Butyricimonas faecalis: one gene and its partner. The protein of the gene in region 1 interacts with the protein of each later gene in a pairwise test. Links are inferred from orthologs where the notes say so. Each region holds a gene or a part of one and is shown in the gene's direction. Other genes may lie near its edges.

Region 1 (4,101 bases):
TATAATAAGGTAAGCCCCGTTTTTAAACGAAACGGTACGTCCCAACGAAGATTTGATTTGCTTATCCACTCCAAAATGATCAAAAATCGGCACCTCGGTAGATACAAATTTAACGATACCTTCTTTCTCCGGAGCTATCGTGCTGATATAACGCTTAATTTCTTTACTCAATGCTAAATCATTCACATAAATATTCTCGAACGAGGGATTTAATATATCCCGGAGAATAACACTAGTCCGGTCGATCTCTCCCAAAATTAACTTGGGAGGTTCTATATCCCGAAGGTGTTTGAACGCGGTTTCAAAACGTTCGACAAGTTCTGTTAATTCACTGTCAAATAGCTCGGCATTCTTGCCTTCTGCGACAGTTCTCACGATCACCCCGAAATTCTTGGGGCGTATACTTTCAATCAATCTTTTCAAACGCTTCCGTTCCTCGACTGATTTTATCTTTTGTGACACGGATACCTTTTCCGAAAAAGGCATCAAAACTAGGTGACGTCCGGCAATACTCAACTCGGAGGTCAAGCGCGGCCCTTTGGTGGAAATAGGTTCTTTGGCTACCTGTACGACAACATATTGGCCAACAGAAAGCACATCTCCTATCTTCCCGTTTTTACTGATTTCCGGCTCCAGCTTTAATTTGGCAACAGGCATCCCCTTTCGGGCTATACATTGCTTTATATAGCTATCCAAAGAATAAAACTGGGGACTGAGATCAAGGTAATGCAGGAAAGCATCCTTTTCATAGCCGACATTAACAAAAGCGGCATTCAAACCGGGCATGATTTTCTTCACTTTCCCGTAATAGATGTCACCTACCGCAAATTTAACGCTAGTCTTCTCCGTTGTCAACTCTACCAACCGCTTGTCTTTTAACAAAGCGATGACTACTTCTTCCGCTTTTACATCTATGACTAACTCAGTATTCACTACCTGATCTATTAATGTATTAATCAAAATAAACCTAAAGGCATAGCCCTTAGGTTTATACTCTCTAACTCACAAACGATGACTACTTCTTCTTGTGTCTGTTCTTTCTCAGTCTCTTTTTCCGTTTGTGAGTGGCCATCTTATGTCTCTTTCTTTTCTTTCCGCTTGGCATAATTTCACTCCTTTCTTATTTTACTTGATCTTTAACCTGGTTAACGAAACTCTTCGAAGGCTTGAACGAAGGAATAAAGTGTTCAGGAATCTTGATCGTTACATTTTTAGAAATATTACGAGCGGTTTTCTCAGCTCTCTTTTTTACAACAAAACTTCCAAAACCTCTTAAATATACATTTTTTCCATCAATAACAGAACCTTTGATTGCTTCCATAAAAGCCTCAACTGTAGTTTGTACCGCAGCTTTCTCGATACCAGTGGTTCTTGAAATTTCATTCACGATGTCCGCCTTTGTCATTTTCTTTAAGTATTTAATATTCAATATTATATTTCGTTTCTTCTAGATTTCAGACTGCAAATATATATCTTTTCCACAAACAATGAAACAAACTACCGCATTTTTGTCAATATTTTTTGCGTTCTATATATTTAATTGTCAACATAGGACACATACCCCACGCCACTTTTTTCAACAAATCTTTACCTTGACTGCTCCCTCATTTAAACTGACAACAATAAAGTTATCACTTGCTTCCGCAAGCAAAAATAAATCACGAATCGTAACAAGATGATATGAGGATTATTTTTTTTCTCCAAAATTATTCCGTACTTTGTGACAAATTTTAATCCATACATATATACATGGTAAACAAAGTTATTCTTATCGGTAATGTCGGGGCCGACCCGGACGTAAAATATCTCGAAGGAGGTATTGCCATTGCAAGGTTCAGCCTTGCCACGTCGGAAGTGTACAACAATAAAAATGGAGAACGTGTCACTCAAACGGAATGGCACAATATCGTTCTCTGGCGCAATCTGGCTCAGATAGCCGAAAAATACGTTCGTAAAGGAATGATGCTTTACATCGAGGGACGCATCAGAACTCGTTCTTGGGACGATCAGAACGGAGTGAAAAGATACACGACCGAGATTTACGGGGATAACCTCCAAATGCTATCCCGCAAACAAGATAACGGGGAGAAACCTCAAGACACTCACATGCCACAAGCTCCCGATTTAAGCGGTAGTGACGACAGTGACGATCTCCCGTTCTAAACGAAGAGATAAAAGTTATAAGATAAAAAATAAAAGACAGAAACTAATTGTTGAAAGCCGGATCCATTCGTTTGAAATCTTTTATCTTTTAGTTTTTACCTTTTATCTTTTATCTTTTAGTTTTTATATGTATCTTTCGGCGATATTTAAGTTTAACCAATTATACAAATTTTGGACACAGATTATATTCCCCTTACCGGGCAGATTTTTACAGGTACATTCACCTTCATCGATTTAATTTTCGTCATTATTCTATTACTTTTATTATTATGCTCGGCATTAATTTCCGCTTCAGAGGTTGCCTACTTCTCACTTTCTCCCTCGCAATTGAAATACTTGGAAGACAACGGGTATGAGAAAGCTCGCAACTTGCAACAAAAACCCAATCGGCTACTCGCCACGATTCTAATATCCAACAATTTCGTAAACGTAGCCATTGTCGTGTTGTCCACTTATCTGGTAAATTCATTATTTGATTTCTCGGCCTATCCCACGCTAGGTTTTATTATCCAAGTAATCGTGGTCACTTTCGTGATCTTGCTGGCTGGAGAAATCATTCCTAAATTATACGCTAATCGCTCCCAACTGAACATGGTGATCTTCATGGCAGGTCCATTAACCTTCCTGTCTCGCCTGTTTCGTCCATTATCCGCATTACTGATCGGTTCCACCTCTATCATCAGCAAACGCATGGATAAAAAGGACAATTTATCCATCGACCAACTATCCAAAGCCTTGGAATTAACCAAGGACACGGCTATTAACGAAGAAAAAGACATTCTGGAAGGCATCGTCCGTTTCGGTAATATTGATGCGGTCGACATCATCCGTCCCCGTATCAACGTGATCGCCATTGACGGGAGTTCAAGCTACCAGCAAGTGAAAGAGATCATCACGGAACACGGCTACTCGCGTATGCCCGTGTACGAGGAAAACCTAGATAACATCACGGGAATTCTCTACGTGAAAGATTTATTACAACATCTGGATGAAAAAGAAGACTTTCACTGGCAGACCTTAATTCGTCCGGCTTATTTTGTTCCGGAAACCAAAAAAATCAATGACTTGCTGGAAGAATTCCAAACGAAAAAAGTTCATTTGGCAATCGTTGTTGATGAGTACGGGGGAACAACCGGTATTGTCACGATGGAAGATATTATCGAGGAGATCGTGGGCGACATCAATGATGAATACGACGAACAAGAAATCGTGTACACACGGGACAAAAATGGAGCATACATTTTCGAGGCCTCCACACTGTTGAACGACTTTTACAAAATCACGGACATCGAAGAAGATTCTTTCCAAGAAGTGGAAGGGGATGCCGACACTTTAGCCGGATTGATCTTAGAAATCAAGGGAGAACTTCCCCACAAGGATGAAGTGATTACTTACAAGGAACACCAATTCAAGGTGCTCGAAGTCGACAACCGGCGAATCAAAAAGATTCAGTACAAAAAAATTGAAAACTTGGAAGCAAAAACACAAAACTAAAACATCGCCTTCCCATGTGCCGTATAAGGAACATTTATTCCTAAAATCTTACACAAGGTAGGCAATAAATCTGACATCATGCAATTCTCTTTCAAATCCGCCTTCACCCCCGCACCATATAGATATAAGGGGACAACAGGACGTTTGGTATGCCGGAAATAAGTATCTTCCAACTCTTTCAATTCCGACACCCAAGTCGGGTGAATACAAAAAAAGACATCCCCGCCACGCTTATGCGAGAAGGAATTCTGAACCAACCGATTTATCCCCTCCGGGAAAGAAGTATGCGTCAGTGAATAGGCAGTCATGACTTTAGCCATCCCCTCGAACTCGATCATAAAATCGGCCACTTTATCCTGCATCTCTTTCAAATTAATCTTCTTCTGCTCTATCAATTCCCGGTTCAAATAAATTTGTCCCTGATCATAATCGACAATCCAGTCT
Region 2 (3,689 bases), 260 kb from region 1 along the record:
GTGGTATCGTGATCGTGGCAGAAGGTGATAAATCGGGTGGGGCGTACACGATTGCCGACCGGATTGCCAAAAAGCATCCCGAATATGACGTGCGGGTAACGGTTTTAGGTCATATCCAGAGAGGGGGATCTCCTTCCGCTTTTGACCGTGTGACGGCTAGCACGTTGGGTGTGGCGGCGGTGGATGCTTTGTTGGATGATCAAACCAGTATCATGGTTGGGATTATGAATAAGGATATTGTTCATGTTCCTTTCAACAAGGCTATCAAGAATTCAAAACCGTTGAATCATAATTTGTTGGATATTACGGAAGTTTTGGCTATTTAAAATCTAAAATTAATTCGTTTGTTGTACGCAGATGTCATTATCCCTCTGGGAGTGGAGAGTTTTTTTACTTATTCGGTACCGGAAGAATATGAACATTCGGTAACGGTAGGTACGCTCGTGGTCGTTTCATTTGTTAAGAATAAACGTTACACGGGTGTTGTCTACGCGTTGCATACGAATCCGCCTGTCGGGTTTGAAACGAAACCGATAGAACGGGTTATAGAGGAAGGTTTTGCTCTTTCTGCTTCTCATTTGAAATTTCTATTGTGGCTTAGTGAATATTACATGACTCCACCGGGAGAGGTCACGCGTGCCGCATTACCTGTTTCGATGCGTTTGGAGAGTTACACGAGTTTGAGTTTGGTGAATGGTTGGGAAGAAAAACTGGCAGATGAAAGTGAATTAAGCCGGGAAGAGAGAGAAATTATGGGAGTTTTTCGAGAAAGAGGCGAGATGTGTATGGCTGAAGTTGAAAAGCTCTTGAAGAGAAAGGATGTCTATGTTGCTGTTCGAGCTTTGTTGGAAAAAGAAATTATCGGGATTAAAGAGTCGGTAGATGATTTGTTCAAACCGAAAGTTGAACGTTGGGTGAGATGGAAACGAAAGTTTTCGAGTGAAGAGTTGGACGGGATTCTTGATGGTTTGAAACGGGCAAAGGCTCAATACAAGATGTTGTGTGATTGGGTATATTATAGTGACGAGCATCACGTAGAGTGTTTGCCTAGAACGGAGTTTGTTCAGAAAATCGGTAATTCTGTCGCGGCTTTGAAGGGATTGTGTGAACGGGGCGTGTTGGAGGTTATTGTGCGAGAAGTCAGTCGTTTGGAGGTGTCTGAAGAGGAAGTGGGGGAGGTACATGCGTTGTCGGAGGCACAGGAAAAGGTGTTGGGCGATATTCTGGGATGTTACTGGGAAAAAGATTGTGTTTTGTTGCAGGGGGTAACTTCTTCGGGTAAAACGGAAATATATATTCATTTGATACAAGAGACGCTAAGGCAAGGGAAGCAGGTGTTGTATTTGTTGCCGGAAATCGCCTTGACCGTGCAGATCGTGAAGCGATTGCGACGGGTTTTCGGAGATCAAGTCGGTGTCTATCATTCGGGTATGGCCGATAGTGCCCGGGCAGAGATGTGGCGTAAACAGAACGGTACGAATCCTTATCCCGTGGTGTTGGGCGTGCGGTCGTCCGTGTTTTTGCCTTATCAGCGATTGGGATTGGTCATTGTTGACGAGGAGCATGAAAGTTCTTACAAGCAAAAAGAACCGGCACCCCGCTATAACGGTCGCGATGCCGCGATCATGCTCGGCAAGATGAGTGGGGCAAAAATATTGTTGGGGTCTGCAACCCCTTCTTTTGAAAGTTATCAGAATGCATTGAGCGGGAAATATGGTTTCGTGCAACTGACAACCCGCTACGGGGAAGTGATGATGCCGGAGTTGTTGTTCGTGGATATGAAAGAGTATCGTCGTAAAAAGATGATGAAAGGGTGTTTTACTCCGGTTTTATACGAGGAGATGAAACGGGTGTTGGAGAACGGGATGCAGGTGATTTTATTTCAGAATAGACGGGGATATTCGACTTATTTACAATGTGACCGTTGCGGTTCTATCTTGAAATGCAAGCATTGCGATGTGAGTATGACTTATTATCGCTATCGGAATACGCTGAATTGTCATTATTGCGGGAGTTTGCGGGCAGTTCCGGCCGTGTGCCAGGATTGTGGGCAGGGACATTACGTGAATCGTACCCCGGGAACGGAACGGATCGAGGAAGACGTGAAACAGTATTTTCCGGAGGCCCGGGTTGCCCGGATGGACTTGGATGTGATAAGTAATAAGGCAAAGTTCAGGGCTTTGATCGATGATTTTGAGAGTGGAAATTTGGATGTGTTGATCGGCACTCAGATGGTGTCGAAAGGGTTGGATTTTGAGCGGGTGAAGCTTGTCGGGGTGATGGATGCCGATAGTCTGGTCGGTTTTCCCGATTTTCGGGCAGAGGAACGGGCCTATGATATGTTGATGCAGGTGAGCGGGCGTAGTGGGCGTAAGGGAGAACGCGGTAAGGTCGTGATCCAAGTCGTGGATAGGCAGAATCGGGTGTATCAATTGGTGGGGAAGGAGGATTATCATGGGTTTTACACCCTGTTGTCCCGGGAACGGGAGATGTTTAATTATCCGCCTTTTTCCAGGTTAATCCAGATTGAATTGAGGCATGTGGATGAGGTGGTTTTGAGGAATGCGGCAAATGAGCTTGCCCGACAGATGAGGGAACGATTGGAGCGCAGGGTATGCGGTCCGGCAGAGCCGGATGTGTCCCGGGTGAGAAAAATGTATCGGATTCAGATATTAATTAAGGCAGAGCAAGGACTCTCCCTGTCAAAGTTGAAAATATTTTTGAAACAAAAATGTGATGAATTGGCAAAAACTCCCGTGGGTAAGGGGGTGCGGGTTTATTTTGATGTCGATCCTTTGTAATGGGGTATTGTTGGCATAAAAGTCTGGATTTATCTGTTTTTCGAGAACGATCTGTTAACAAGTGTGTCGTGAGAAAAGGGCAAATGTTAAAGAATAGGTCGTATTTTACTTATAAACCGTATTTTAAGGCAGGATTAAAATTTATTTGGGAAAACCTTAAAGTTTATCTTAACATTATTTAGTATCTTTGATTTTAACATTTGGCGGAATAATCTCTATTTTTGGAAAAACGGAAAACGGTGGAGATGTAAATTCACTTTTGGGGAAAATTGAAACCGAAGAGGAATATTTGACGTTAGACGAAGTAGTAATATAAATCAATATAAAAATCAATGATATGAATACGGTTGATATCAAAGCATTGAACGAGCGCATACAACAAGAGAGTTCTTTTGTGGATATGATTAGCATGGAGATGAACAAAGTGATCGTTGGACAGAAACACTTGGTGGAAGGACTGATGATCGGTATGCTTTCTAATGGACATATTTTGTTGGAGGGGGTTCCCGGTTTGGCGAAGACCTTGGCGATAAATACACTAGCACATATTATTAATGCTAAATTTAGTCGAATCCAGTTTACCCCGGATTTGTTGCCGGCCGATGTTATCGGTACGATGATTTATTCTCAGAAGAGAGAAGAGTTTGTGGTAAAGAAGGGACCGATTTTTGCAAACTTTATTCTGGCGGATGAGATTAACCGAGCTCCGGCAAAGGTGCAATCGGCTTTGTTGGAGGCCATGCAGGAACGTCAAGTGACTATCGGGGATATGACTTATAAGTTGGAAGAGCCATTTTTGGTCATGGCAACCCAGAACCCGATCGAGCAGGAAGGTACTTATCCTCTTCCCGAGGCTCAGGTTGACCGTTTCATGTTGAAAGTGGTGAT

Evidence for each region. Proteins that work in one complex are often made in the same cells at the same time.
Region 2: the proteins of D8S85_RS19650 (region 1) and priA interact in binary tests that used the Escherichia coli proteins (3 or more experiments, as listed by UniProt). The link is inferred for Butyricimonas faecalis from one-to-one orthologs.

What each region holds. Positions count from the first base shown.
Region 1 is NZ_CP032819.1:4,601,222-4,605,322, reverse strand. Bases 591-3,456 are described here. They hold D8S85_RS19650 (single-stranded DNA-binding protein), read left to right. Parts: upstream 591-1,749; coding sequence 1,750-2,163; downstream 2,164-3,456. Other genes in these bases: gldE (gliding motility-associated protein GldE), read left to right, coding at 2,335-3,456; D8S85_RS19655 (HU family DNA-binding protein), read right to left, coding at 1,121-1,429; D8S85_RS19660 (Rne/Rng family ribonuclease), read right to left, coding at 591-933. Outside these bases: more of D8S85_RS19660, read right to left, coding at 1-590; more of gldE, read left to right, coding at 3,457-3,657; D8S85_RS19640 (alkaline phosphatase family protein), read right to left, coding at 3,654-4,101. UniProt on the Escherichia coli protein: Plays an important role in DNA replication, recombination and repair. Binds to ssDNA and to an array of partner proteins to recruit them to their sites of action during DNA metabolism. Acts as a sliding platform that migrates on DNA via reptation.
Region 2 is NZ_CP032819.1:4,866,395-4,870,083, forward strand. The notes cover bases 1-3,072. They hold priA (replication restart helicase PriA), read left to right. Parts: upstream 1-344; coding sequence 345-2,801; downstream 2,802-3,072. Other genes in these bases: pfkA (6-phosphofructokinase), read left to right, coding at 1-326. Also shown: D8S85_RS20725 (AAA family ATPase), read left to right, coding at 3,139-3,689.